DNA from 4 places in the Pseudomonas sp. Leaf127 genome. Region 3 is predicted to be linked to each of the others. Evidence: riboswitches for the same ligand, from Rfam matches in the RefSeq annotation. Region 3 holds a riboswitch; each other region holds the start of a gene.
The links. Region 3 has a riboswitch for cobalamin ahead of cobW (cobalamin biosynthesis protein CobW). Riboswitches for the same ligand answer to the same signal wherever they lie in the genome.

Region 1: it holds a riboswitch for cobalamin, as region 3 does, so the genes downstream of both, ASF84_RS10150 (TonB-dependent receptor) here and cobW (cobalamin biosynthesis protein CobW) in region 3, are expected to answer to the same signal.
Region 2: it holds a riboswitch for cobalamin, as region 3 does, so the genes downstream of both, ASF84_RS08435 (ABC transporter substrate-binding protein) here and cobW (cobalamin biosynthesis protein CobW) in region 3, are expected to answer to the same signal.
Region 4: it holds a riboswitch for cobalamin, as region 3 does, so the genes downstream of both, cobO (cob(I)yrinic acid a,c-diamide adenosyltransferase) here and cobW (cobalamin biosynthesis protein CobW) in region 3, are expected to answer to the same signal.

What each region holds. Positions count from the first base shown of each region.
Region 1 covers NZ_LMOA01000012.1:499,968-507,285, forward strand. Annotated here, with positions in the region: gene ASF84_RS10135 (FecCD family ABC transporter permease) at 1-880, opposite strand, end outside; gene ASF84_RS10140 (ABC transporter substrate-binding protein) at 889-1,854, opposite strand; gene ASF84_RS10145 (ABC transporter ATP-binding protein) at 1,851-2,621, opposite strand; gene ASF84_RS10150 (TonB-dependent receptor) at 2,669-4,792, opposite strand; cobalamin riboswitch at 4,919-5,123, opposite strand; gene ASF84_RS10155 (OmpA/MotB family protein) at 5,201-5,878, opposite strand; gene ASF84_RS10160 (hypothetical protein) at 5,885-7,195, opposite strand.
Region 2 covers NZ_LMOA01000012.1:131,932-139,249, forward strand. Annotated here, with positions in the region: gene ASF84_RS08420 (LysR family transcriptional regulator) at 1-894, shown strand, start outside; gene ASF84_RS08425 (ABC transporter ATP-binding protein) at 936-1,727, opposite strand; gene ASF84_RS08430 (FecCD family ABC transporter permease) at 1,724-2,746, opposite strand; gene ASF84_RS08435 (ABC transporter substrate-binding protein) at 2,743-3,756, opposite strand; cobalamin riboswitch at 3,913-4,247, opposite strand; gene ASF84_RS08440 (FadR/GntR family transcriptional regulator) at 4,266-4,982, opposite strand; gene ASF84_RS08445 (FadR/GntR family transcriptional regulator) at 5,099-5,833, shown strand; gene ASF84_RS08450 (oligogalacturonate-specific porin KdgM family protein) at 6,449-7,183, opposite strand.
Region 3 covers NZ_LMOA01000021.1:338,367-345,684, forward strand. Annotated here, with positions in the region: gene cobN (cobaltochelatase subunit CobN) at 1-1,918, opposite strand, end outside; gene cobW (cobalamin biosynthesis protein CobW) at 1,922-2,986, opposite strand; cobalamin riboswitch at 3,081-3,285, opposite strand; cobalamin riboswitch at 3,342-3,559, shown strand; gene ASF84_RS14875 (CbtB domain-containing protein) at 3,658-3,843, shown strand; gene ASF84_RS14880 (CbtA family protein) at 3,853-4,554, shown strand; gene ASF84_RS14885 (cobalamin biosynthesis protein) at 4,538-4,963, shown strand; gene cobM (precorrin-4 C(11)-methyltransferase) at 5,012-5,761, shown strand; gene nfuA (Fe-S biogenesis protein NfuA) at 6,187-6,780, opposite strand; gene ASF84_RS14900 (acyltransferase family protein) at 6,850-7,318, opposite strand, start outside.
Region 4 covers NZ_LMOA01000020.1:67,694-75,011, forward strand. Annotated here, with positions in the region: gene ASF84_RS10950 (NAD-dependent deacylase) at 1-289, shown strand, start outside; gene ASF84_RS10955 (C40 family peptidase) at 364-1,065, shown strand; gene ASF84_RS10960 (C40 family peptidase) at 1,139-1,681, shown strand; gene ASF84_RS10965 (PQQ-dependent sugar dehydrogenase) at 1,814-3,130, opposite strand; cobalamin riboswitch at 3,233-3,443, shown strand; gene cobO (cob(I)yrinic acid a,c-diamide adenosyltransferase) at 3,540-4,151, shown strand; gene ASF84_RS10975 (cobyrinate a,c-diamide synthase) at 4,148-5,446, shown strand; gene bluB (5,6-dimethylbenzimidazole synthase) at 5,443-6,093, shown strand; gene cbiB (adenosylcobinamide-phosphate synthase CbiB) at 6,090-6,998, shown strand; gene cobD (threonine-phosphate decarboxylase CobD) at 6,991-7,318, shown strand, end outside.

The DNA.
Region 1 (7,318 bases), on a different contig from region 3:
GCAGGGCGCTGACCGGGATCAGCCGTCGGTGCTCGGCGCCGACTAGGTAGCGCGCCATGTGCGGCAGCATCAGCCCGACAAAACCAATGGCCCCGGACAACGACACCAGCACCCCGGTCAGCAGCGAGGTGCTGATAAACACTTGCCAGCGCACCCGACGCGTGTCAAAGCCCAGGCTGACGGCGGTGTGTTCGCCGCTCATCAGGGCATTGAGCGGGCGGGCCAGGGCGAGCAGGGCGATCAGGCCCGCCAGTACACACAGCGCCGGCAGGCCAAGCATGTCCCAGCGCGCCAGGCCCAGGCCGCCGAGCATCCAGAACATCACCGAGCCGGCCGCATGCGGATCGCCGATATACAGCAGCAGGTTGACCACGGCCATCAGCACAAACGACACCGCCACGCCGGCCAGCAGCAGCCGGTCGCTTTCCAGCCGCCCCTGCCGGCTGGCCAGGCTGAGCACCAGCAGCATGCTGCCCAGCGCTCCGACGAACGCCGCCAGTGGCAGGCTCAAGGCGCCGGCGAACGCGCCCAGGTGCATCACCACCAGCACCGCACCCAGCGCCGCCCCGGCACTGACCCCCAATAAATGCGGGTCGGCCAGCGGGTTGCGGGTCACCGCCTGCAAGGCCGTGCCGACCATCGCCAGCCCGGCCCCCACCAGCGCGCCCAGCAGCACCCGGGGTGCGCGGATCAGCCAGACGATCTGCTCCTGACCCCGGCTCCAGGGACCGTCGATGGCAAAACCCAGCTGTTGCAGCACGATGCCGCCCACCTGCATCGGCGACAGGTGCGCCGGCCCAAAGCCCAGCGCCAGCAGGCATGAGAGCACCAGCAACACCAGCAGCAATAAGACCAAGGCGCCGTAGCCGCGACGACTCACCCGGCCTTTCACCGCGCGGCCTCGGCAAACCGTTCCGGATGCAGCGCCTGGGCGAGGATTTCCAAGGCCTGCGCGTTGTGCAGCGACGGCGTGGCCTGGATATAGCTCAGCACCACAAAGCGCTGATGGCGGATGGCATCGACGCTTTGCAGGGCCGGGTGCTGCAGCAGAAAGTCACGCTTGGCCTGCCAGGACGTCGGGCCGTAATCGACGATCACCATGACCTCGGGGTTACGCTCCACCACGCTTTCCCAGTTGACCGAGACCCAGCTGCCGCTGACATCGTCCATCACGTTATGCCCGCCGGCGCCCTGGATCAGCGCCTGGGGCATGCCCAGCCGGCCCGAGGTCAGTGCTCGATCCTCGCCACTGTCATACAGAAACACCCGGGGACGCACCGGGTTGTCGCCCAAGGCTGCCTGCACGCGCTGCACCCGCTGCCGGGTCTGATCGATCAGCACCTGGGCGCGGGCCTCGACGGAAAAGATCCGGCCCAGGTTGCGCAGGTCGTTGTACAGGTCGGCAAAGCGTGCCTCATGCTGTCCCATGACGAACGAACACGATTCGCTCAATTCGTACACCGCAATGCCCAACGGCGCCAGGGTCTGTGGGGTCACCGGGCCACCGACGCGCATGCCGTAGTTCCAGCCGGCCACGTACAGGTCGGCGCCGACCGCCAGCAGGTTTTCCACCGACGGGTGGCGGGGGGCGATTTCCGGCAGGCCGGCCAGTTGGGCCCGCAGCGCGGGGTCGAGGGTTTTCCAGCCGCTGATGCCGGTAAAGCCGACCATGCGTTCGCGCAGGCCCAGCGCCAGCAGCATGTCGGTCATGTTCAGGTCATGGCTGACAGCACGTTGCGGCGCCTGGGTGAAGGTCACGTCGCGCTCGCAACTGCGCACGGTCAGTGGGTAGTCGCTGGCCTCGGCGACAGCCGCACAGGCCAGCGCCAGGTACAGGAAAAGGGGACGGATCATGCGTGGGTTATCCAGGTAATGCGTGGATGAGGGGCCCGCGGGTGGGTGTCGACCAGGGCCTGCACGCCGAATACATCAAGCAACAGTTCGGCGGTCAGCACCTCGGTGGGCGTGCCGCTGGCGATCAAGCGACCGTCGCACAGCACATACAGGCGGTCGCAGAACGCCGCGGCCAGGTTCAGGTCATGAAAGCTGGCCAGGGTGGCGAGTTTCAGGCGCCGCAGCAATTGCAGCAATTGCAGTTGATAGCGCGGGTCCAGATGATTGGTCGGCTCGTCGAGAATCAACAGCTCGGGTTGCTGCACCAGGGCGCGGGCCAGCAGCACGCGTTGCTTCTCACCGCCCGACAGGCTGGCGAACAGGCGCACGCCATACTCATGCAGGCCGGTGCGCTGCAGGGCCTGCTCGACCAGCGCCAGGTCCGCCGCGCTGTGCCCTTCGAACAGACCCTTGTGCGGCGCCCGGCCCAGGTGCACGACATCCAGCACCCGCAGGCCGAAGTCCTGGGGGAACTCCTGCTGCACCACGGCCATGCGCCGCGCGCTCCAGCGGGCCGACTGCTGCCACAGGTCCTGGCCATCGAGCCGCACCTGGCCGGCGGTGGGTTGATGCAAGCGCCAGGCACAGTGCAGCAGGCTGCTCTTGCCGCTGCCATTGGGACCGATCAGGCCGACGAATTCCTGCGCACCGACCTGCAGGTCGATGTCGGCCAGCCGGAACGCCCGCCCGGCCTCCCATGCCAGCCCTTCAAGGCTCAGACGGGGCATAAACACTCCTTGTCGAGGGCGCAGGCTCAGTGCCTGCGCCATGTGCATCAGAAACGGTAGTCAGCGGTGACGAACAGCGAGCGCGGCTGGCCCATCAGCCATTGCCGGGCGCTGTTCTGCGCCGTCACCGCATAGCGCCGGTCCAGCAGGTTATACAGTTGCAGCCCCAGACTCACCTCGGGCAGCACCTGCCAGTCAAGGTTGGCGTCCACCACGGTGTAGCCCGGCACTTGGGCGGTATTGGCAGTATTGGCATAACGCGCATCGACATAACGCAGGCCCACGCCGGCGTCCAGTTCCTCGGTCAGGGCCTTGTTCAGCCACAGGTTGGCCGTGCGCCGGGGCACGTCAGTCGGCCGATTGCCGGCGCGTGACACGCTGATGCCATCGACGTTTTCGTCGAAATCATCGTATTTGGCGCGCACCACCGAGGCGTTGGCCGCCACCTGCCAGCCGTACCCCAGTTGCAGGTCGAGGCTGGCTTCCAGGCCATCGGACGACTGCTGGCCGGCCTGCTGGCTGAGGCGGCTGACCGGGTCGAAGGTCAGCACCTTGTTCTTGACGATGTGGTACGCCGCCAGGGTCCACTCACCACGGCCGTCCCGGAACGCCTGCTTCAAGCCCAGCTCGGTCTGCCTGGCCTCGGTCAAGTCCATCTGTTGCTGGCTGGGGCTGAGGGTGATCAGGTTGCTGACCCCGTCTTCGCTGGTCGAGTACTGGCCATACAACGACAGTTGATCGGTGACCGCGAACACCAGCCCGGCGCGCCAGTTGCCGCCGGTCAGGCGGCGGTCGCTACGGGTGTCGGTGCGCTTGTCGTTGCGCTCAAGCTGGTTCTGGTCACGGCGCACGCCGGTCACCAGCGACCAGCGCTCGGACAGTTGCAGGCGGTTTTCGGCAAACAGGGCCAAGGTGCGGGTCTGCGTATCGGCCAGCGGCCGGTACGGCGACTGGCTCTGGAAGTCGCTGGCGGCCGGTTGCCACGGGTCGATGTAGTCGCCGCCGACATCCGTGTACGGCGAATTGTTACCGACCGCAAAGCGGATCTTGTTGTACTCGGCGCCGACCACCGTGCGGCTGTCCAGTCCCAGCAATGAATGCTGCAACGTAAAGGTCTGGCGGTCGCCGATCTGCTCCTGGTCGTGCTTGATCTCCAGGTACTCGCCACGCAGCAACTGGCCCTGGCTGGCGCGCCAGTCATAGACCTCGGCATTGCGCCAGTGGCGGCGGCTCTTGATCCAGTACACCTGGTTGCTGGCGCTGAGCGCATCGCTGATCTGCCAGTCGGTGTTGAGACGGGTCCATTCGTCGCTGTAGCGCTGCACGGCATTGCGGATGTTGTGGTTCTTGTCACGCAGGTTGTCACGGTAATGGCCGTCGATCAGCGGTGTGCCGAACCAGGTCACCGGCTCGCTGTCGCCGCGCTCATGAGCAAGGGTGACACTCAGGTCATCGCTGGCCTGCCAGCGCAGGGCAGCGCTCAAGGCCTCGCTGCGCGAATCACCGTGAGCGACCCAGCCGTTGCTTTGCTGCTGGTTGAGGGTCAGGCGGTAGCTCAGGCGCTCGCTCAGCGAGCCGCCGCTGTCCAGGGCGGCCTGCTGGCGATCGTACGAGCCATAGCCGACGCGCAGGCGATTGCGGATCGGCCCGTCGAACGGTTTTTTCGACATCACATTGATCGTTGCACCGGTGGCGCCTTCGCCGTACAGCACGGAGGCCGGACCGTTGAGCACATCGATGTGCTCGACCATCCAGGGGTCGACCGGAAAGGTCTGGGTGCCGAACCCGGTGTAAAACCGTACGCCGTCGAACAGCGTCATCACCGACGTGTGTCCGGTAAACCCCCGCGCCGACAGCGCGGTATTGCCGTTGCCGGGCGCGACGATGCTGGAAATGCCCGGCGCGCGGCTGACTGCTTCCTGCACGCTCTGGTTGTTGCGCTGCTCGATCATCTTGCTGTCGAGACGGCTGAGACTGGCCGGGGTCTGCAAGGGCGTCAGTTCAAGCCGTGAACCGGTGGCCATGGGCGTGTTCAGGTCTGGCCGGACGTGTGCGGCGACGTCGCTGACCGAGGTGGCCGGCAGGTTCAGGGGGCCAGGGTCGGCCAGGGCTGTGCCGGAAAAGCCCAGCAAGGGCAACAGGCTCAGGTGCAAAGGGTAGAAGCGGGACATGCTATTCCAACTCGATCAGGAAAGAATGAACCCGGAGGGAATAACGCATAGGGGACCGCACGCGCAGGCGCACGGATACCGGCCTGCGCCCGCCCACCGCGGGATTGCCAACGCGTGTGGTGAGGCACCACACTGAGGTTTCAGGCCGGTCTCCGGGCTTGCGAGGATCACGATCCCTTCACCTTCCCATGCCAGGGCACAGTGGTGTGTCGAAGGGGTCGCTCGCTTACCGTTGCGGGGGCAGCGCCGGACTGATCACCAAGGTGACGCACCGGCTTCCCGTTTCACCTCATGCACGGCGGCATGAGACACCTGAAACTGGGGCGGGATAAGACCACCGATGAACGGCGGCGTCAAATACAGATGCCACAGGCCATGCGCGATCGCACGGCCCAGGCCCCGTCAGGGTTACAACTCGGCGGTCACCTGGCGGCCGACCACCAGCTGGATCTCCACCCGCCGGTTCAAGGCACTGGCCGGGTCGATCCCGGGTTTGGGGCGCGAGTCACCGTAGCCGGCCACCCCCACGCGCAAGGCCTGTTGCGCATCGAGTGCCTGAATCAGCAGCTTGCGCGCCTCGCGGGCGCGGGCCGCCGACAAGGTGTAGTTGTCGTCGTACACCGTGCAGTAGCGGGCAAAGTCAGTCACCGGACGATTGACTGCCAGGTTGTCGGTGTGGCCTTCGACCAGCACCTGTGCCTGCGCCGACTCGGTCATGAAGGTCGCCACCCGCACACTCAACTTGCCCAGCACGGCGCGTGTGGCCGGGGTGATGCAGGCGCTGCCACGGGCGAAGGCATCATCGGGCAGGGTCAGGCGCCGGTTGGCGATGTCGATCTCGACCAGTTGCGCCTCACCGGTACGCTCCAGGTCCGCCTGCATCTCGGTCAGCAGACTCTGCAAGCGCGCCTGTTGTGCGGCATTGCCCTGGCTGCGCGCCAGTTCCTGCATCTGCTGCTCGGCCTTGGCAGCGGCTTCGCCGGCCTTGTTCTGCAACACCGACACCACCAGCATCAGCATGATCACCGCCATGACGCCGGCCATCAGGTCCGAGATGGACACCCATTCATTGGGCTTTTCTTTCATCGCCTGTTACACCGGCTCGGGAGCGTCAGCGGGCTCGCTGGCATCGCGGGCCTGGGCGGTCAGACCCTCGACCTCGCTGGCCAGCCCGCCCACCGCGGTGGTGATCGTCCCGGTGGCTTGCTGCAGGTCACCGGCAATGCCGTCGACCGAGGCCTGTAACTGCGCCGCCGCCACGCTCCAGTGATGCACGCTCTGTTCGCTGCGCTCATCGAGGCTGGCCAGCGAGCGATTGCCATCGCCGGCCTGGGTGCTGAGGGTCATCAATTGCTTGATCAGAATCCCGTGATGCCCCTGGGCCTGTTGTGCCAGTTGCCGTTCCAGGTTCTGCAGCTCATCCAGTTGCGCGGTGGCGCGCTCGGCGCGGTGATCAAGGCTGTCCAGCGACAGGTTGCTTTCTTCGGTGAGGGTGGCCAGCGTTGTCAGGTGATCAATCAGCAATTGATGCTGCTCCTGCGCCTGCGGGTTCTCTTGCCCGGCCAGGGTCTTGAGCTGCTCAAGGTGCTCGCCTGCGGTCGCGGCGTGGCGGTCCAGGCTGGCCAGGCAATGATTGCCTTCGCCGATCTGGTTGCTCAGGGCGGTGAACTGCTCGACCAGCGCTTCGTGCTGGCCCTGGGCCTGTTTGGCCATCTGCATGTTCAACAGCTTGAGTCCCTTGAATTCGGCGGCCAGCAGCTGCGATTGCGCGTTGATGGACTGCACCAGCCGCTCGCCCACCTGTTCCAGCGCTTCGCGGGCCTGACGGTCACGCACGTCGCTGTAGGCGCGCAGTTCCTTGCGGCCCTGGTCCATGGCCTGCTTCATCTGCCGCACGCACCAGTCGCTGCGCCGGCTTTCGGCTGACCAGCGCGAAGACTCCCAGAGCTTGAGTACGATGAAGGCGATGATGCCCCAGGTCGAGGTTTTGAACTTCGACCCCAGGTCTTTCATCATGCCGGTCAGTTGCGCCAGCGAATCACTCATGGCATCCAGGGATTCAGCACTGCCTTGCAGCACGCCCGAGGCCTTGTCCAGCGCCATGCCCAGGCCCAGAAAGGTGCCCAGCAGGCCGAAAATCAGCAGCAGCCCTGGCATGTTGCTGACAATGCGCTCGGGCAGCGACGCCAGCGCATGGCTCAGCTCACTGATCGAGCCGTGCTCCAGATCCAGTGCGCCCTTGTGCGTACCGCCTTGCCAGTTGCGCTCCCAGGTGGCGGTACGGCCATAGCGTTCGGCGCAGATCAGCGAGGCCAGCATGCCGCCCACGATCAGGGTGAAAAATGTCAGTTCCAGCGCGCTGTCCAGCGACGGCACCAGAAAGTGGATGAACGACCCGCTCATGCGGCCACCTCAGGCGTGTTGTTGATAAGGGTGAATCGTCCCATGACCCGGCGCTCCTGTGCTCGATGGCGATTGTCTGCATGGCAGAGGATGGAGGAGGGAGGCCCCTTGAAGGCGCAACCG
Region 2 (7,318 bases), on a different contig from region 3:
GAACTGGAGAGCTTCACCAAAGTTGCAGAAGCCATGCAGACAGGGCGCCCGCACGTCACTCGTACCATTCAGGACCTTGAAGCTTCGCTGGGGGTTCGGCTCTTTCAGCGCACGACTCGCAAGGTAAAACTGACTGCGCAGGGCGCGCGATTTTACGAACGCGTCAAAGAAATCCTGGCGAACATCGCAGAGACGACGACCATGTTTGATCGCAATGGATCAGCATTACGTGGACGGCTTCGAATCGATATCCCCACTGCCTTTTCCCAGCACCGCTTCATGGAAAGCCTCAGGCGATTTACAGAGGCTTTTCCCGAAATCGAGCTGGCGCTGGGGGTGACCGACCGCAGGGTGGATCTCGTAGCCGAGGGCATCGACTGTGTCGTAAGAATTGGTGACCTTCCAGATTCAAGCATGGTCGCCAGAAAAATTGGCACCGTCATCATGGTGACCTGTGCGTCCCCGGTTTATCTTCGGGCCTGTGGGGCACCCAAGACCCTGCACGACCTGATGGATCACCGCTGTGTCAGCTTCCTTTCCGGTCAAAGCAACAGGCCGCTTCCCTGGCATTTCTCGGTGGACGGCGAGGATCATCCCTACACGCCCCACGGTGGCATCACTGTGAATGAGTCAAATGCCTACGTTCAATGTGGTGTTGCAGGCTTCGGTATTGTCCAGGCACCAGGAATCGCCGTTGAGACCTTCCTGGCAAATGGAGAACTGGTTGAGGTGCTCAGTTCCCATCGCCCACAGCCGCGCCTGGTGTCGGTGCTTTATCCAAGCAGAACGCATCTTGCTCCTCAGGTAGAAGCCTTTGTGGGTTGGCTGAAAGAACATTTTCCTGTGCTGCACCCTGACTGGTTCATTGCGCCATCACCTTCGATTGCAGGCTGACGGCGCAACGGCCGGATTTCGCGAACACGTTGCAAGTCGTGTTACAAGGCGCGCAAGCGCAGCAGCCGCGTGCCGTCGAGCGGGTCGGTCAGCCAGTGGCCGTGTACGCCAAAGGCACTGAGCAGGCGTTCGGGGGTCAGCACGTCGTGAGGCAGGCCCAAGGCAATCAGGCGCCCACCGTGGAGCAGGGCCAAACGGTCACATTCCAGCGCCTGGTTGAGGTCGTGCAGGGCGATCACGCAGGTGACCGGCAAGGCCTTGACCAGGCCGAGAATACTCAACTGATGCTGAATGTCGAGGTGGTTGGTGGGTTCGTCCAGCAGCAGGATCTGCGGCCGTTGCGCCAGGGCGCGGGCAATATGCGCGCGTTGGCGTTCGCCGCCGGACAGGGTCTGCCAGTGACGCTCGCGCAGGTGCAGCAGGTCGACGTCCACCAGGGCCTGGCGCACGATCTCATCGTCTTCGCCGCTCCAGGGTGCCAGCGCCGACAGCCAGGGCGTGCGACCCAGCTCCACGGCGTCGCGCACGGTGATGCTGTCGCTGGTGTCGGCCTGCTGCTCGACCACCGCCAGTTGCCGGGCCACGTCACGGCGCTTCATCTGTGCCAGCGGCTGGCCGGCCAGGTGCACGCTGCCGGCGCTGGGTGCCAGAATGCCTGACAGCAGCTTGAGCAGGGTGGATTTGCCCGAACCGTTAGGGCCGACAATGCCCAGGGTTTCGCCGGGCCGCACGCTGAGGCTGACGTCCTGCAGCAAGGCCTGGCCCTTGACGATATGGGTCAGCCCGATGCAGCCGAGCGCTGCGGTATCGAGCAAGGGAGAAAAGGCATTCATCGCGGGCTTTTTCCCCGGATCAGGATCAGGGCGAACACCGGCGCGCCGATCAGCGCGGTGATCACCCCGACCGGCAGGGTCTGGCCCTTGATCAATGTGCGCGACAGCACGTCAGCGGCAATCAGAAACAGCGCGCCGCACAAGGCGCTGACCGGCACCAGCCGGGTATGGCGCACGCCGACCAGCATGCGCACGGCATGCGGGATCACCAGACCGACAAAACCGATGGAGCCGACAATCGACACCATCACGGCGGTGATCAGCGCTGCGCAGGTGATCAGCAGTACTTGCACACGGCGTACCGCAATGCCCAGCGAGGCGGCCGAGTCGCTGCCGAACATGAACGCATCCAGCGCCCGGCGATGCCACATGCACACCAGCAGGCCGGCCAGCACCACCGGCACCGCCAGCCACACCGAATGCCAGCGCACGCCGCTGAGGTTGCCCAGCAGCCAGAACATGATCCCGCGTGCCTGCTCGGAGCTGGCCGACTTGGTGATCAGAAACGACGTCAGGGCATTGAACAGTTGTGAGCCGGCAATGCCCGCCAGAATGATATGCCCGGCCGCGCTTGAGCCTTGGGAAGAGCGGGCGAGCAGGGCGACCATGGCAAACGCGGCCATGGCGCCGGCGAATGCGCCGGCCGACAGCGAAATCGCCCCGGCACCGATGCCCAGCAGGGCGACCAGCACCGCACCGGTCGAGGCTCCGGCAGAAATACCCAGCAAATACGGCTCGGCCAGCGGGTTGCGCAGCAGCGATTGCAGCACCACCCCTGACAGCGCAAGGCCGGCACCGCAGGCGGCGGCGACGATGGCACGGGTCAGGCGGTAGTTCCAGATGATGCCTTCGTCGATGGGGTCAACCGGGAAACCGGCGCCCCATAGCTTGTTGGCCAGGATCTGCCCGACCACCTCCATGCTGATGTAGGTTTCGCCGATGGCGGCGCCGGCGATCACGGCCAGTACCAGCACAACGCTGACCCACAGGGCATGGCCCACCAACACCCAGGCTCTCATGGGGCCTTGTTGAACCGGTCAGCAGCGTCGGCCAGCTCTTCGATACCTGTGAACATGCGCAGGCTGGCCTGCATGGCGTCGGCGTCGATGATGACGATGCGGTCGTTCTTGACCGCGTCCATGTTGCGCGTCACCGGGTCCGACTTGAGGAAGGCCAGTTTGCGCGTGTAGTCGTCAGCCGGAAAGCGGCGGCGGTCCATGCGGGCGATGACCAGGATGTTCGGGTTGGCCTTGGCAATGGTTTCCCAGCCCACGGTCGGCCACTCTTCATCGGAGGCGACGATGTTGCGCAGCCCCAGGCTGTTGAGCATGAAATCCGGAATGCCTTTGCGCCCGGCCACATACGGGTCGATGTCGAGGTCGGCACTGGAGAACCAGAACACTGCCGAGACGTCTTTGGCCTTGTTGCGGTCGACGTTGGCCAGCGCCTTGGCCAGCCGCGCCTTCAGTTCGTCGACCACCTGACGGCCACGGTCCTGGACGTCGAAGATCTGTGCCAGTTGCTCGACGCTTTTATAGAGGGTGTCGATGCGAAACGGCTCCAGCCGCGTACCGTCGGCGCCGACCAGGTTGTCCTTGCCTTCACAGTCCGAAGGCAAGATGTAGGTCGGGATCTTCAGGTCATGAAACTGCTCGCGGGTGCCGACCACCCCCTGTTTGCCCACCATCCACTCCAGTTGCACGGCCACCAGCCCTGGGCGCTTGCCGATCACTGCTTCGAAACTGGGGTCGTTGTCGGCCAGGCGCTCGACCTTGTCGTTCTGGGCCTTGAAGCGCGGCAGTACGTCGTTGAACCACAGTGAAGTGCCGGCCAGGCGTTCACCCAGGCCCAGTTCATAGAGCATCTCGGTGCCGGCCTGGCCGATGGTCACCGCCTTGTCCGGGGCCTTGGCGAAGGTCAGCGGCAGGCCGCAGTTCTCGAGCGTCAGCGGATACCGGGTGGGGGCGGCAAGGCTCTGGGCGCAAAAGCCCAGGGTGACCATCAGCAGGGTCAGGCGCGGCAGCGACAGCAGGGGCGGCATGAAAGGGCGATCTCCATTTCGTACGAAAGCGGGACGCAGTGTACAGGCAGGAAATACATCGCGGTCGCGACCCGACAGGCAGGCCTCGGCAGAACACACGACAGCAAGGCGTGCGCGGATGTCCTTCCCGGACACCCCGCCGGTCAGTAAAAATTCAGGTCGGCAGGTCTCCTGACTGGCACGTCTGCGCCTTGCTCCAGCCTTCCCGGGGATGAAACCCAGTGGCGCCTATGAAGCGGCTCGATGCCTACAGTTGCGGGGGCAGTTTCGTTTGCTTTTACCTGAGCGGTGACTGCGCATCGGTGGTGCTGCGTTACAAACCGGATCGCAATGCTCATTTACTTGAGTAAACTCCGCTTGCTCGCCGCTTTGCGCCTTGCCTCACCTTCGCTCGTCGACTTCTCAGGCAAAACCAGGCGTTTCACGGCCTGCGAATTCCCTGTTAGTTCCTCTCGGAAACCGACGGCGGCGATGGTAAACCATCGACACACGAGTCGCTAACGGTTTGTGTCCAGCCGCTGCAGGCAGTTGATCAGGTGCAGGCGCATGGCCGCGCGGGCCGCGTCGCCGTCCTGATGGACGATGGCCGTGAAGATCTGCGCCTGCTCGCGGGCCTGGGCCTCGGGGTCTTCGGCATGCGCCAGCACGGGCTGGTTGCCGAACCCGGTGCCGATGCGTGGCAGGATGCTGCTGCCCAACTGGTTCATCACGTCGGTGAAAAAGCCATTGGCGGTGCACAGGGCAATATGGCGATGGAACTGGTAGTCGGCCTGTACCGTATCGACGCCTTGCCGGGCGCAATCCTGCAGATGCTGCAACGCCTGGGCGATGGCCTCCAGTTGTTCCGGGGTGCGGCGCCGGGCGGCGAGGGCGGCGGCTTCCGGCTCCAGGCTCAGGCGCAGTTCGAGCACCGCCACGGCGTCGTGGCGCGTGCCGACCGCTGGCTCGTCGGGCGTTGCGCTGCGTGCTTGTGCGGCATCGACCACGAAGGTGCCGATGCCGTGGCGGGTTTCCACCAGGCCCTCGGCCTGCAGGCGCGACATGGCTTCACGCACCACGGTACGGCTGACACCGGTTTCAAGGATGATGGCCTGCTCGGTGGGCAGTTTTTCACCGCTTTTGATCTCGCCTTCACGAATCCTGCGGGAAAACTCGGCGACCAGCTGCTGGGTCAGGTTCGAGCGACGGCCCGAGGCTGCGGATGGTTGGTCCATATCGATGGGTCAGGTCCTGTGGGGCGCTGAGTATAACCTCGTGACGCGCCGGGATGCGGGTGTGTTTGTCGTTCTGTGCGGCCTATAATCGGGTATCCGACAAGAACGAGGCTGTAATGTCCGACAACGCCGCTCCCGCGCAGAAAAACCATCGACGCCTGGCCGAAACCCTGGTCGACCGCTTTGCCCAGCGCATGCGCGACGGCGTGCTGCAGCGCGGCGAAAAGCTGCCCTCGGAAGTGCACATCATGGAAGCCGAAGGTGTCAGTCGCACCGTTGTGCGTGATGCCCTGTCGCGGCTGCAGGCTGCCGGTCTGGTCGAGACCCGGCACGGGGTCGGCACCTTCGTGCTCGACATGCCGGCGCCGGAAGGCTTCAGCGTGGGGCCGGCGACCATCGCCACCTTGTCCGATGTACTCAATCTGCTGGAGTTTCGCCTGAGCGTGGAAGTGGAAGCCGCCGGCATGGCCGCCCAGCGGCGCAGCCCCGAGGCGTTGCTGGAACTGAAGCGGGCCTTCGAGGCGCTGCTCGAAGGCCCGCAAAAATCCGGTACCACCATCAATGCCGACTTTCAGTTCCATCTGAAGATTGCCAAGGCCAGCGGCAATGCCTACCTGATCGACATCATGAAGCACTTGGGCACCAAGCTGATCCCGCGCACCCGCATGAACTCGGCCTACACCGGTCAGAGCGACCGTACCGCCTACCTCAAGGGCATCGATGCCGAACACCGGCAGATCTACGAAGCCATCGCCCAGGGCAACGTCGACGCCGCGCGTGCCGCCATGTACCTGCACCTCAACGGCAGCCGCATGCGCCTGCGCCGCACCCAGTCGCTATACGGCGACTGACCCCCCGTAGGAGCGCGCTTGCCGGAATGCCGGACCACCGCGACCGGCTGCGTTAGCAGTCGTAAATTTTCAGCGTTTCCAAAAATTTGCGAGCGCTACGCACTCGGTCGCCGGCAAGCGGGCTCCTACCGGACGGTGCCTGTCCGAATAGCCCACTCTGCCGGAATGCCGCGACCGGCTGCGCCAGCAGTCGTAAAATTTCAGCGTTTCCGAGAATTTGCGAGCGCTGCGCACTCGGTCGCCGGCAAGCGGGCTCCTACCGGACGGTGCCTGTCCCAATAGCCTGCTGGCCCGCACCTCAACGGCAGCCGCATGCGCCTGCGCCGCACCCAGTCGCTGTACGGCGACTGGGCCCCGGTAGGAGCGCGCTTGCCCGCGACCGGCTGCGTAGCAGTCGTAAAAATAGTGGCGTTTCCAAGATTTCTGCGAGCGCTACGCACTCGGTCGCCGGCAAGCGGGCTCCTACCGAACCGTGCCTGTCCGAATAGCCCACTCTGCCGGACCACCGCGACCGGCTGCGCCAGCAGTCGTAAAATTTCAGCGTTTCCGAGAATTTGCGAGCGCTGCGCACTCGGTCGCGGGCAAGCGCGCTCCTACCGGGCCGCAATCGCACGATCAGAGAAAGTTGTACTGCACCCCGACCCGCAACCGCAGCTGGCGTTCATCGTCGGTGGCGTTGACCTTGATGTCACCCACCTCGAAGAACGGTGTCCAGTTCTTGTCCCACTTGTACTTGAACGCTGCGTTCTGCTCGTAGTCGCTGGTGTCGTTGTCGTAGCGGATGTAGTCGGCATCGAAGTAGATGAACTGGTACTCGTACGCCCAGGCACTGCCCTTGGGCGCGTAGTTGAGCCACACGTCATAGCGGTTGACCGTCTGGTCGTCCGAGGCGTTGTAGGCCATGTTCTTGTTGACCTTGTCGCGGTCGAGTTTGATCGAGTCGAAGCGATAGCGGCCCGACAGGCTCAGCTCGTCGGTCAGCTTGTAGCCGACCTTCAGGCCGGTCTTGTACGCCGTCGATTTCTCGATACTTTCCAGCTGGAAGGACGGGGTGAAGGTCCACTTGCTGTCGAGCTTGTACTGGTAACTGACGGTCAGCTCATGGCCGCTGCCCACGGTGTTGTCGAATGCCACGTCCTGGCGGTCACCGGCGGTCTTGTACTTGAGCTCGCCTTCGAAGCCCCAGCCGCTTTCCAGGCGCGTGCCGAACTTGACCCGGTCCGAGTGCATGCGCGACTCCTCCGTGTACTGGTGCCGGTAGTTGACGTAACCGGTATTGCCGGCCTGAACCCAGGCACTGGTCAGCAGGGTGGTGGAAGTCAGCGCGATCAGAGAGATGATTTTTTTCATTTTTTTATTCTTGTGATTGAGTTGATTTTCAGGGTTTTTCAGCAAATCGCAGGCAGCCGGATCCCGTGGCCGTAAAGGCCGCAAATCAAACTGACAGCGGGAGAGGCAGCGGCAAGCGGTGAGCTTCAAGCGGCA
Region 3 (7,318 bases):
GGCGCGGGTCGAGCAACTGCGCTTCGTAATACTCGTCGGCCAGTCGCTCCAGGTCGCGCAGCGGTCCGTAGGTTTCGGCGCGGGTCAACGGTGGCATCAGGTGGTCGATAATCACCGCCTGGGTACGGCGCTTGGCCTGGGCGCCCTCGCCCGGGTCATTGACGATAAATGGGTAGATGTTGGGCAACGGGCCAAGGATAGCGTCCGGCCAGCACGTCGCCGACAGCCCGACCCCCTTGCCCGGCAGCCACTCCAGGTTGCCGTGCTTGCCCACATGGATCACCGCCTGGGCGCCATAGGCAAAACGCAGCCAGAAGTAGAACGCCAGGTAACCATGGGGTGGTATTAAATCGGGGTCGTGGTACACCGCACTGGGGTCGACCTGGTAACCGCGGGCCGGCTGGATGCCGACAAAGGTCAGGCCCAGGCGCAGCCCGGCGACCATCATGCGCCCGCCACGAAACATCGGGTCGGCTTCAGGCGCCCCCCAGCGCTGGATCACCGCCTCACGATTGGCCTCTGGCAAGGTGGCAAACGCCGTCAGGTAGTCTTGCAGTGCCAGGCTTTGCTGGCACGGCCGCAGATCGAGGCTGTCCAGGTCGTTGGTCACCCCGCCCAGCAATTGCTGGATCAGCGCGGTGCCGCTGTCGGGCAGCCCCTCGACCGGATAGCCTTGCTGTTGCATGGCGCGCAGGATATTCAGCGCCGCCGCTGGCGTGTCCAGCCCCACCCCATTGCCGATACGGCCGTCGCGGGTGGGGTAGTTGGCCAGGATCAGGGCGATGCGCTTGTCGGCATTGTTGCGCCGCGCCAGCTCGATCCAGTTGCGCGCCAGGTGCGCGACGAAGTCCATGCGCTCGGGCTGGGCGCGGTAGCAGACCACGTCCGACTGGCTGCGCTCGCTGTGCCAGGCCAGGTCCTTGAAGCTGATCGGCCGGCTGATGATGCGCCCGTCCAGCTCCGGCAAGGCGATGTGCATGGCCAGGTCACGGGCACCCAGGCCCAGGTCGCTGGCCTGCCAGGCCGGCTCGTTGTCCTGGGCGCAGATGGCCTGGATCACCGGGACATCGCGCCGGAACGGCCGCAAGTGCGGCGTTTCCGGGCTCGACTGGGCAAAGCCTGTGGTGTTGAGAATCAACGCGGCATCGGCCTCGTCCAGCCAGTCTTCGACGGCCGTCAGACAGCCGGCTTCCTTGAGGCTGGCCACGGCGATCGGCAGCGGGTTGAGGCCCTGGGCCTGCAAGCGCTGGCAGAACACGTCGATGAACGAAGTGTTGGCCGCCTGCAAGTGCGAGCGGTAGAAGATCAAGGCCGCTACCGGTGCGTCGGCGGCCCAGTCGGTTTGCCAATCGGCCAGTTGCGCCCGGGTCTTGTGCGGATGGTAGATGACGGCACGTGGCAGGGCCTGGGGCTCTTGCCAGGCGTAGTCGCGCCCCAGCCACTGGCTGGCCATGCAGTTGAACAGGTTCAGGGCATTGTCCAGCCCGCCCTGGCGTAAAAACTGCCAGAGCCGCTCGCCCTCGGCGGCCGGCACCGTGCTGAAATCGGATAATTCCGGGTCCGGGCGATCGCAGCCCGGCACCAGGATCACCTGCACACCACGCGCCGCCAGCTCCAGCAGGCGCTGCACGCCGTAGCGCCAGTAGCCGATGCCGCCGTGCAGCGAGAGCAGGATGACCCGCGCATGCTGCAGCACTTCTTCGACATACAGGTCGACCGAGGCGTGATTCTGCACCTGCATCGGGTTGGCCAGGCGCAGGCTCGGGTAGTCGTCCGGCAATTGCTGCGCAGCCTCGGCCAGCAAGGCCAGGCTGGAGTCGCCGCTGCAGAGAATCACCAGGTCGGCGGGGGTTTGCCCCAGGTCGGCAATGCTGTCGTCCGTTACGAAACCACCGGGCTGGGTTCTCAGCAGGTGCATGGCTTAACCGGCCAATGCCGCGTGCAAGCGCGCTTCAAGCACCGCCGCATCCAGTTCCTGGCCGATCAGCACCAGGTGCGTGGCGCGCTCTTCATCTGCGCGCCAAGCGCGGTCGAAATGCTTGTCGAAGCGGGTGCCGACGCCTTGCACCAACAGGCGCATCGGCTTGCCGGGGATGGCCACGAAGCCCTTGACCCGCAGGATGCCGTGCTCGACCACCAGTTGCGTCAGGGCCGCGAGCAGGCGCGCTTCTTCAGCCTCGGGCAGCTTGATCGAGATCGAGTCGAAAGCGTCGTGATCGTGGTCGTCGTGGTCATCACCTTCGTGATGGTCATGATGGGTCTTGCGCCCGTCGATGTGCCGCTCGGACTCGGCGCCGACCCCCAGCAGCACGCTCAGTGGCAAGCGGCCGTTACTGGCCTCGATCACCTTGACCGCCGGCGGCAGCTCTTCGGCGACTTCGGCGCGCACGGCGGCCAGGCCCTCGGCGTCGATCATGTCGGCCTTGTTGAGGATCACCAGGTCGGCGCTGGCCAGTTGGTCGGCGAACAGCTCGTGCAGCGGCGATTCGTGGTCCAGGTTGGGGTCCAGCTTGCGCTGCGCGTCGACCTGGTCCGGGTAGGCGGCGAAGGTGCCGGCCTTGACTGCCGGGCTGTCGACCACGGTGATCACGGCATCAACGGTGCAGGCGGTGCGGATTTCCGGCCACTGGAAGGCCTGCACCAGCGGCTTGGGCAAGGCCAGGCCGCTGGTTTCGATCAGAATGTGGTCCAGTTCGCCACGGCGCTCGACCAGCTCGCGCATCACCGGGAAGAACTCTTCCTGCACGGTGCAGCACAGGCAGCCGTTGGCCAGTTCGAAAATGCGGCCATTGGCTTCTTCTTCGGTACAGCCGATGGTGCATTGCTTGAGGATTTCACCGTCGATGCCCAGCTCGCCGAACTCGTTGACGATCACCGCGATGCGCCGGCCTTCGGCGTTATCAAGCATGTGGCGCAGCAAGGTGGTTTTGCCCGAGCCCAGAAAGCCGGTGACGATGGTGACGGGAAGCTTGGACTGCGTTTTCATCGGATGCCCTTTGGTCATGCGGCGGGCAAACAGGACGACAGCCGCGCGCCGGGCGCACAGTGCGAATCGCCACCGGATCACCCCGCCCGGTTGTAGTGAGAATTCGGTTGAGGCAGGTCTCCTGGCTGGCGGCGTGGCCATGGCCTGCTGGCCAGGCCGTTCGCCGCGCCTTCCCGCCCAGGGCAGTGGCTGTGCGACGAACAGGACCGTTTACAGTTGCGGGGGCAGCTACGGCTCGACCGTATTCCCGTCTTAGCCTTGCGCCATTTGCACAAGGAACCTCAGACCGGCAAGGCTACGCAGTGGCTGGGCAAGGGTCAATGTCAAGATTGACGTCATGCATGGCTCATGCTCTGCTACACACCTTGTTACGGGTGCCCTTCACAGGGTGAAACGGGAAACCGGTGCTGTCGTCCGCCTGCCAATGGGCTGACACAAAGTCCGGTGCTGCCCCCGCAACGGTAAGCGAGCGAAGGGTCTATCCACTGTGCCACGGCATGGGAAGGCGATCCTTGCATGACGTCCTGAACGTCCCTCGCCAGCCCGGAGACCGGCCCGCTATCTATTTCTCTGACAACCCCGCGGTGGGCGGGCGCAGTCGATACGGGCCGATGTTCGTCGCCCCGCGTCCATGCGCCTGCCTGCCCTTTTGAAAACAAGAGGCAAGCCGTATGTCGATCATCAGCAGCAGCCACCCCGCCGCCACTCCCACCACCCTCAGCCAGCGCCTGACGGCCGCCATCGGCGCGGTATTGCTCGGTTGCAGCCTGGTGTATTTCGCCGGCTTCTCGCACATCGACGCGGTGCACAATGCCGCCCACGACACCCGGCACAGCGCCGCCTTTCCTTGCCATTGAGGCCTGACCATGTTCAAGCGAATTGTGCAGACCGCAGGTTTCAGCGGCCTGCTGGCCGCCCTGCTGCTGACCCTGGTGCAGAGCCTGTGGCTGACGCCACTGATTCTTGAAGCGGAAACCTTCGAGCAGGCACCGGCCACCCAGGAACACACCCACGCGCCGGGCGCTGCCGCCCATGTGCATGCGCACGACGACGAGGCCTGGGCACCGGCCGATGGCTGGCAGCGCTTGCTGTCGACCACCGGTGGCAATCTGGTGGTGGCCGTGGGCTTTGCCCTGATGCTGGCCGGGCTCTACACCCTGCGTGCGCCGGGCAGCACGCTGCAGGGCCTGTTCTGGGGACTGGCCGGGTTTGCGGTGTTTGTCCTGGCGCCTACCCTGGGGCTGCCTCCGGAATTGCCGGGGACGGCAGCGGCCGAACTGGGCCTGCGCCAGAACTGGTGGATTTCCACCGCCGCCGCCACGGCTGCGGGCCTGGCGCTGATCGTGTTCGGCCGCGGCACCTTGCTCAAACTGCTGGGGGTGGCCGTGCTGGTGGTGCCGCATGTGATCGGCGCACCTCAACCGGAACAGCATGCGAGCCTGGCACCCGAGGCGCTGGCGTCGCAGTTCATCGTTGCGTCGTTGGTGACCAATGCACTGTTCTGGGCCGCCCTGGGGGCCATCAGCGCCTGGCTGTTCCGCCGCAGCCGGCATGCCGGTCAGTACTGACCGGCCGTGGCTGGCCCTGGGCCTGGGCTGCCGACACAGCTGCCCGGCCGAGGTGCTGCTGGCGCTGATCACACAGAGCCTGCATGACCATGGCCTGGGTATCGGGGCGGTCAGTGCGCTGGCTTCCATCGACAGCAAGTGCGACGAGCCGGGCTTGTGGCAGGCTGCCGAACAACTCGGCCTGCCGCTGGTGTTTTTCAGTGCAGCACAGCTCCAGGCCTATGAAGGCCAGTTGACTCACCACTCGGCGCTGGCCTTCGAGCGCACCGGCTGTCGTGGCGTGGCCGAAAGCACGGCGCTGGCACTGGCCAGCCAGTTGAGCGGCAAGCCTGCCTGGTTGCGCATCACCTACCGGAAAAACGATCAGGCCACATTGGCCTTGGCCAGCAGCCCTGTTACAGGCAGATAATACCGGCTTTATTGCGACCTTATTTCTTGCACGTCTCTGGAGTGTTCATTGACTGTTTATTTCATCGGTGCCGGCCCCGGCGATCCCGAGCTGATCACCGTCAAGGGCCAGCGCCTGATTCGCACGTGCCCGGTCATTATCTATGCCGGCTCGCTGGTCCCCCTGGCCGTGCTGGAGGGCCATAGCGCCCATCAAGTGGTCAACAGCGCCGAGTTACACCTGGAACAGATCATCGCCTTGATGAAATCGGCTCATGCACAAGGCCAGGATGTGGCCCGGGTGCATTCCGGCGACCCGAGCCTGTACGGGGCGATCGGCGAGCAGATTCGCTGCCTGCGCGAACTGGATATTGCGTTTCAGATCGTTCCCGGTGTCACCGCCACGGCCGCTTGCGCGGCCCTGCTGGAAAGCGAGCTGACCCTGCCGGACGTGGCCCAGAGCGTGATCCTGACCCGCTTTGCCGACAGCAGCCCCATGCCGGCCGGTGAAGCCTTGGGTGACCTGGCACGGCATGGCACGACCATGGCCATTCATCTGGGGATCAAGCATATCGGGGCGATCGTGGCCGAGCTGTTGCCACATTACGGGACCGACTGCCCGATTGCCGTGGTGCACCGCGCCAGCTGGCCGGACCAGGACTGGGTGCTGGGCACGCTGGCCGACATCGAAGACAAGGTAAAGGCCAAGGGCTTCAGGCGCACGGCGCTGATTCTGGTCGGGCGGGTACTGGCAACGGACACGTTTGCCGAGTCATCGCTGTATCGGGCGGGGCATGCGCATTTGTACAGGCCAGTGTAGGAGCCCGCTTGCCGGCGACCGAGTGCGCAGCGCTCGCAAAAATCTCGAAAACACCACAAATTTACGACTGCTGCGCAGCCGGTCACGGGTAGGAGCGCGCTTGCCGGAATGCCGGACCACCGCGACCGAGTGCGCAGCGCTCGCAGAAATCTCGGAAACACCACAAATTTACGACTGCTGCGCAGCCGGTCGCAGGTAGGAGCCCGCTTGCCGGCGACCGAGTGCGCAGCGCTCGCAGAAATCTCGAAAACACCACAACTTTACGACTGCTGCGCAGCCGGTCGCGGGTAGGAGCGCGCTTGCCCGCGACCGAGTGCGCAGCGCTCGCAAAAATCTCGAAAACACCACAACTTTACGACTGCTGCGCAGCCGGTCGCGGTGGTCCGGCATTCCGGCAGAGCGCGACCAGGGAGTGCGCGAGTTGATCAGTAGTAGGCGTTTTCTTTCTGGGTATGGTCGGTTACGTCACGCACGCCGTGCAGCTCGGGGATGCGCTCGAGCAGGGTGCGCTCGATGCCTTCCTTGAGCGTCACGTCGGCCTGGCCGCAGCCCTGGCAGCCGCCGCCGAACTGCAGGACGGCGATGCTCTGCTCGCCCTCCTCGACCACGTCGATCAGGCTGACCTGGCCGCCATGGCTGGCAAGTCCCGGATTGATCTCGGTTTGCAGGTAGTAGTTGATGCGCTCGTTGATCGGGCTGTCGGCATTGACGGTCGGCACCTTGGCATTGGGGGCCTTGATGGTCAACTGGCCGCCCATGCGGTCGGTGGCGTAGTCGACCACGGCATCGTCCAGGAAGGCCTCGCTGAAGCCGTCGATCCAGGCGGTGAAGCGCGCCAGGCCGATGGCCTTGTCTTCGGGCTTTTCTTCGCCCGGCTTGCAGTAGGCAATGCAGGTTTCAGCGTATTGGGTGCCGGGCTGGGTAATGAATACCCGGATGCCGATGCCTGGGGTGTTCTGCTTTTCCAGCAGATCGGCCAGGTAGTCGTGGGCAGCATCGGTAATGGTGATAGCGGTCATGAAATTTCCTCGCAGACGTGCTGGCAGTTTACGCCAATCGGTGGCGCCGCACAAAACCCAGTATTTTTGTCAGGATAGCGCAACCGAGCGGCGCGCGGCCCTGCGCGCGTCCAGCCAGCCCTTCATGCGCACGTACAACCCCTTCTCGATCCACTCGTAACTGATCCAGGCACCAATGGCGATCACCGGTACACAGAAGGCAAACACCAGATACGGGTCGAGCCCGTAGCGTTGCGCCACCAGCAGGCCGCCATAGAGCACCAGCACATGCAGCAGGTACACCGAATACGAACAATCCCCCAGCACCTTGAGCAGCTTGCTGCCGCGAAACAGCGGCTCCAGCGAAATGCAGCACAGCACGATCAAGGCGCTGGGCAGGCCCCAGTTGAGCAACCGTTGGCTGTTGTCCAGATGCTGGATCAGCATCAGCGCCGCCACGATACCGGCCAGGGGCAGCCACACCGCCTGCCGGATCCAGCCGCGCTGGTAGATCATGGCAATGGCAATGCCGAGCAGGAATTCATAAATGATGTCATTG
Region 4 (7,318 bases), on a different contig from region 3:
GGTGTGTAATGGCATTTTGCGACCGCCGGTCGTGTTGTTTCAGGAAATGCTGCCGGAACAGGCCTTGAGCGCTCTGGAACAGCAGATGAGCCTGGGGTTCGATGCGGTTCTAAGCATTGGCACCACTGCCAGTTTTCCTTATATCCAGGAACCTGTGCTGCGCGCCCGTGTCTCAGGCGGGTTTACCTTGGAAATCAATCCTTTGGCCACTGATCACAGTGCCGCCATGGACGTGTTTCTCAAGGGGCGGGCGGCACATGTCATGCCTGAACTCATAAGTCACATTTAATTCGATAGAATTTGCAAATCACTTTCATTGAAGGCATAGTCGCGGCTCCTGAATTTTCCGCCACGGTCGTGCCCATGCAAGTTGTTCGCTTCGCACCCCTCGTGCCACTGCTTTTTGCCACGTTTCTGTTCGGTTGCTCGACCCAGTCATCGGTCACCCAGCCGCAGCCTGAACACCAGGCGCAGTACACCCATTCCATCACCGCCCAGTCCGGCGCGCGTCATGCCCACACTGCTCAATTGCAGCAGGAGCAGGAAGCCGAAGAAGAACTGGCCGGGTTCTCCAGAAACACCTCCTACCAGTTGCCGTTGCTGGCCGACTCCATTCTGGAACGCGGCAAGTCGCTGATCGGTACGCGCTACCGTTTTGGCGGCAGCTCGACTACCTCGGGCTTCGATTGCAGCGGTTTCATCAATTTCCTGTTCCGCGAAGAGGCCGGCATGAGCCTGCCGCGTTCGAGCCGGGAAATGATCAATATCGATGCACCGCAGGTTGCCCGCCGCGACCTCAAGCCGGGTGACCTGCTGTTCTTCAGCACCGCCGGTCGCGGTCGTGTCAGCCATGCAGCGATCTACCTGGGGGATGCGCAGTTCATTCATTCCAGCAGCCGCCGCAGCGGCGGAGTCCGGATCGACAGCCTGGACGACTCGTACTGGAGCAAGACCTTCATCGAGGCCAAGCGCGCCCTGGTGCTGGCACCGCCAAGCGGCGACGTGCAGACCACGGCGATGACCTCGACCAGCGTAAAACCCGCTACTATCAAACGCCATAAATAACGTGATGCCCGGTCCCTGACCGGGCTTTGTGCTTTCGGCAACAAGGCCGCATCCGAAGGGAGTAGTTGTGGTTATGTCGATGACGTTACGCCTGATGGTGATTTCCCTCGCAGCGCTGCTCGGCGCCTGCGCCAGCGCACCACCCCCCCAGAAACCCCGTATCGTTCAGCGCCCCGTGCTGGCTGCGCCCGCGACCGTAGCGTCACCGGCGGTCGAGGATGTGCTGTTTCGTGCCTTGGGGCTGGTGGGTACGCCATATCGCTGGGGCGGCAATACCCCGGATTCCGGTTTCGATTGCAGCGGGCTGATCGGCTATGTGTACCGTGACATGGCCGGCATCAGCCTGCCACGCTCGACGCGCGACATGATCGTGATGAATGCCCCCACCGTGGGGCGTGAACAGTTGCAGACCGGCGACCTGGTGTTCTTCGCCACCTCCGGCGGCTCGCAGGTGTCGCATGCCGGTATCTATGTCGGTGAAGGGCGCTTCGTGCATGCACCGGCCACCGGTGGCACGGTCAAGCTCGACAGCCTGAGCAAGCCTTACTGGCAGAAGGCCTATCTGAACGCCAAGCGCGTGATCCGCCCGGAAAGCCTGGCGCAGAACGGCCGGTGATTCACAGTCTTTATTCTGCCCGGTAGGAGCGCGCTTGCCCGCGACCGGCTGCGTTAGCAGTCGTAAAATTTCAGCGTTTAATCAATTTCTGTGAGCGCTACGCACTCGGTCGCGGTGGTCCGGCATTCCGTCCTACCTGGCTGATGTCACGCGCCAGATGCGGTTGCCTACATCGTCCGCCACCAGCAGGCCGCCACGCTGGTCGTTGACCACGCCCACCGGGCGGCCCAGGGCTTTCTCGTCCTTGTCCAGGAATCCGCTCAGCACATCGACCGGCTGGCCTGCAGGCTTTCCGGCCTTGAACGGGATGAACACCACCTTGTAGCCGCTGTGCGGCTTGCGGTTCCATGAGCCGTGCTGGCCGATGAACATTCCCTGATCGAACGGCGCGGCCAGGGTCTTGCCGTCGGCGAACACCAGCCCGAGCGAAGCGGTGTGCGGCCCCACGGCGTAATCGGGCACCAGGGCGCTGGCGACTTTCTGCGGGTCTTGTGGCTGCACGCGCTCATCGACGTGTTGGCCGTAGTAGCTGTAGGGCCAGCCATAAAAGCCGCCGTCCTGCACCGAGGTCACGTAGTCGGGCACCAGGTCGCTGCCGATTTCGTCGCGCTCGTTGACGGCGGTCCAGAGTTTGCCGGTCACCGGTTCCCAGTCCATGCCGTTGGGGTTGCGCAGCCCCGAGGCGAAGAGGCGTTTCTGCCCTGAAGCGCGGTCCACTTCCCAGATGGCGGCGCGCCCCTGTTCCTGGTCCATGCCGTTCTCGCCGACATTGCTGTTGGAGCCGACCGTGACGTACAGCTTGCTGCCGTCGAGGCTGGCGATCACGTTTTTGGTCCAGTGGTGATTCAGCTCGCCACCTGGCAGGTCAGTGATCACCGCAGGTGGCCTGCTGATCCGGGTCTGGCCGCTTTCATAGGGGAAGCCGAGCAGGCGATCGGTGTCAGCGACGTACAGCGTATTACCCACCAGCGTCATGCCGAACGGTGAGTTGAGGTTTTCCAGCAGCACCGAGCGGGTCTCGGCAACGCCGTCACGGTCGGCATCGCGCAGCAGGGTGATGCGGTTGGCGCTGGGCACGCCGGCCCCGGCGCGGCTCATGATCTTTCTGGCGATCCAGTCACGCACGCCCCCAGTATTTTCCTTAGCGGGCGTGTTGGATTCGGCCACCAGCACATCGCCGTTGGGCAAGACATACAGCCAGCGCGGATGGTCCAGGCCTTCGGCAAAGGCGGCCACTTGCGTGCCGGGGGCGGCGACCGGCTTGCCGCCCTCGGGCCAGCCGATGGCCGGGGCGATATTGACCGTCGGCAGCAGGGTCTTGTTGGGGGCGGGCAGCTGCGGGGCAGGGCCCGAGCCGTCGGCCACTTGCAGGCTGGCGGTTTCGCCACAGGCTGCCAGGCCGCCTGCGGTGAGCAGGATGATTGCGCAATGCGGGACACGCTTGAGCATGGTGAGGCCTCGCCATAAACCAAAAGCTGATTATGGATAGAGAAAGCGCCGTCCGTGAGGTTCAATTCAATACTGTTTGACGCTGTTTACCCAACCCTCTACCCTTCGCCGCTTGTTTCAGGTGCCTTGCAATCATCGATTGGCGAGGTGAAACAGGGAAGCCGGTCAGGACCTGTCCAATTCCGGCGCTGCCCCCGCAACGGTAGATGAGTCAAGGCGGTGTCCAACGCCACTGGGTTTGCCCGGGAAGGCGCACCGCCAGGGGTAACACCCGCTCATGAGCCCGGAGACCGGCCTGTCACTCTTTCCACAGCATCACGGCGGGCGATGCTCTGCAACGGGTACGCGCCTGGCGGCCCGAGGCTGTCCTGTCGTCTGCTTTCGCGTGCCCCCCAGCGGAGAGCTGAAGATGAACCCATCCCCCGAACGTGACGAACGCCACCTGGCGCGCATGCTGCGCAAGAAAGCCATCATCGACGAGCGCATTGCCAATTCGCCCAATGAGTGCGGCCTGCTGTTGGTGCTCAGCGGCAATGGCAAGGGCAAGAGCAGCTCGGCGTTCGGCATGCTGGCCCGGGCCATGGGTCACGACATGCAATGCGGCGTGGTGCAGTTCATCAAGGGCCGCAACAGCACCGGCGAAGAGCTGTTTTTCCGGCGTTTTCCCGAGCAGGTGCGCTATCACGTGATGGGCGAGGGCTTTACTTGGGAAACCCAGGACCGTCAGCGCGACATCGCCGCTGCCCAGGCGGCCTGGGAGGTGTCGAAGCAATTGCTCAGCGACCCGGCCATCAGCCTGGTGGTCCTCGATGAACTCAATATTGCCCTCAAGCACGGCTACCTGGACCTCGACCAGGTGCTGACCGACCTGCAGGCGCGCCCGCCCATGCAGCATGTGGTGGTCACCGGCCGCGGTGCCAAGCCCGAATTGATCGAACTGGCCGACACCGTGTCGGAGATCGGCATGGTCAAGCATGCCTTTCAGGCCGGCATTCGTGCGCAAAAGGGCATCGAGCTGTGAGTGACGCTGCCCGCCAGTGCCCCGCCGTATTGATTGCCGCCCCGGCCTCCGGGCAGGGCAAGACCACCGTCACCGCTGCGCTGGCCCGGTTGCATCGCAATCAGGGGCGCAAGGTGCGTGTGTTCAAATGCGGCCCGGATTTTCTCGACCCGATGATTCTGGAGCGCGCCAGCGGTGCGCCGGTCTATCAACTGGACCTGTGGATGATCGGCGTCGAAGACAGCCGCCGTCTGCTCTGGGAGGCGGCCGGTGAGGCCGACCTGATTCTGATCGAAGGGGTCATGGGCCTCTTCGACGGCACCCCGTCCAGCGCCGACCTGGCGCGGCACTTCGGGGTGCCGGTGCTGGGCGTCATCGACGGCACCGCCATGGCCCAGACCTTCGGCGCCCTGGCCTTGGGGCTGGCGCGTTATCAGCCGGACCTGCCGTTTGCCGGCGTGCTGGCCAACCGGGTCGGCACTGTGCGCCATGCGCAACTGCTGGAAAACAGCCTGACCGAAGGGCTGCGCTGGTACGGCGCGTTGTCGCGCGAGACCGGCATCGAGCTGCCCAGCCGCCATCTGGGTCTGGTGCAGGCCAGTGAATTGAATGATCTGGACGCGCGCCTGGACGCCGCCGCCCAGGCGCTGGGCAGCACTTGCGAAGTGACGCTGCCGCCGCCGGTGACCTTTGCTGCGCCCGAGCCGCAACCGGTCGAGCCGTTGCTGGCCGGGGTGCGCATCGCCATCGCCCGCGACGAAGCGTTTGCCTTTGTCTATGGCGCCAGCCTCGACCTGCTGCGGGGCATGGGCGCCGAGCTGAGTTTCTTCTCGCCGATCCATGACACGCAGCTGCCCGAGGCCGATAGCCTGTACCTGCCCGGGGGGTATCCCGAGCTGCACCATGTGGCCCTGGGCGCCAACCGTTTGATGCGCGAGGCGATTGCCGCCCATCACGCGGCAGGCAAACCGATCCTGGCCGAGTGCGGCGGCATGCTCTACCTGCTCGATGCCCTGACCGATGTCCAGGGCGTGCGCGTCGAACTGGCCGGTTTGGTGCCGGGCGAGGCGGTGATGCAAACGCGCCTGGCGGCCCTGGCGTTGCAGAACGTGGCGCTGCCCGAAGGCTTGCTGCGCGGGCACACTTACCATCACTCATTGACCAGCACTGAACTGACACCGATCGCCCGGGGCGTGAGCCCCAATGGCGGGCGCGGGGCCGAGGCGGTCTATCGCCTGGGCCGGTTGACGGCCTCGTACGTGCATTTTTATTTCCCTTCGAGCCCGCCTGCGATTGCGGCGCTGTTCACGCCATGAGCGACGCAGCCTTCAGCCCCGATGAGCGGGCGGCGGTGTACCGGGCCATTGCCGAGCGCCGTGACATGCGCCACTTCAGTGGTGGCACGGTGGCGCCCGAACGGCTGGCGCGTTTGCTGGAGGCCGCGCACCAGGCGCCCAGCGTCGGTTTGATGCAGCCCTGGCGTTTCATCCGCATCACCGACCGGACCTTGCGTGCCAGCCTGCAGGCCCAGGTCGAGCAGGAGCGGGTGCGCACTGCCGAGGCCCTGGGCGAGCGCGCCGATGACTTCATGAAACTCAAGGTCGAGGGCATCAGCGATTGCGCCGAGGTGATCGTCGCGGCGCTGATGGACGGCCGCGAACAGCATATCTTTGGCCGGCGTACCTTGCCGGAGATGGACATCGCGTCGTTGTCCTGCGCCATCCAGAACATGTGGCTGGCGGCGCGGGCCGAAGGCCTGGGCATGGGCTGGGTGTCGCTGTTCGACCCCGATGCGTTGGCCGCCTTGCTCGACATGCCCGCCGGCGCGCGGCCCCTGGCCATTTTGTGCCTGGGACCGGTCGATGGCTTTTATCCGGCACCGATGCTGGTGCTCGAAGGCTGGGCGCAGGCGCGCCCGCTCGAACAATTGCTGTATGAAAACCAATGGGGAGTGCATCCATGAGTGTGGCGCTGTTGAGCGCGGCGGGGGTGGCGCTGGATGCGTTGCTGGGCGAGCCGAAACGTTGGCATCCGCTGGTGGCGTTCGGACGCTATGCCGAGCGTATCGAGCAACGCTTCAATGCCGCTGGTCGTGGCTGGCGCAGCCATGGTGTCACCGCCTGGGTGCTGGCCGTGGTGCCGTTGACCCTGTTGATCACGCTGCTGAGCTGGTTGCCGTACCTGGGCACGCTGGTCGAGATCCTGGCGCTGTACTGCGCGCTGGGGCTGCGCAGCCTGGGCGAGCATGTGCAACCGGTGGCGGCCGCCTTGCGTGGCGATGACCTGGACGAGGCGCGCAAGCGGGTCGGCTACCTGGTCAGCCGGCAGACTTCGGAACTCGATGCCAATGGCGTGGCCCGTGCCGCCACCGAGTCGGTGCTGGAGAACGGCAGCGATGCGGTGTTTGCCGCGCTGTTCTGGTTTGTCGTGGCCGGGGCGCCGGGCGTGGTGCTGTACCGGCTGAGCAATACCCTGGATGCCATGTGGGGCTATCGCAACGAGCGTTTCGAGCGTTTCGGCTGGGCGGCGGCGAAGATCGACGATGTCCTCAACTATATGCCGGCGCGGCTGGTGGCCCTGACTTACGCGGTGCTGGGCAAGACGCGCCTGGCGCTGCGCTGCTGGCGCACCCAGGGGCCGACCTGGGACAGCCCCAATGCGGGCCCGGTGATGGCGGCCGGCGCCGGTGCGCTGGGCGTCGAGCTGGGCGGGCCTGCGGTGTATCACGGTGAGGTGCATGAGCGCCCGCCGTTGGGTGAAGGCAAGCCTGCCGATGCAGAGTCCATCGAGGCCGGCTGGCAACTGGTGCAGCGCGGCGTCTGGCTGTGGCTGCTGGTGCTGTGTGCAGGAGCACAATTGTATGCTTGAACACGGAGGCCGCTTGCGGGCGGCGGCGCAGCGTTACGGGATGGCCGAGGCCGACTGGCTGGATGTGTCCACCGGTATCGCACCCTGGGCCTGGCCGATTCCGCCCATCGAGGCGCAAGACTGGGCACGCCTGCCGCAAGCCGATGACGGCCTTGAAGCCGCGGCTTGCGCGTATTACAACGCCCCGCGTGCCTTGCCGTTGCCGGGTTCGCAAGCCGCGATCCAGGCCTTGCCGCGCCTGCGCAGTGGCGGCAAGGTCGGCGTGGTCTCGCCCTGTTACGCCGAGCACGCGCATGCCTGGCGCAAGGCCGGCTTTCTGG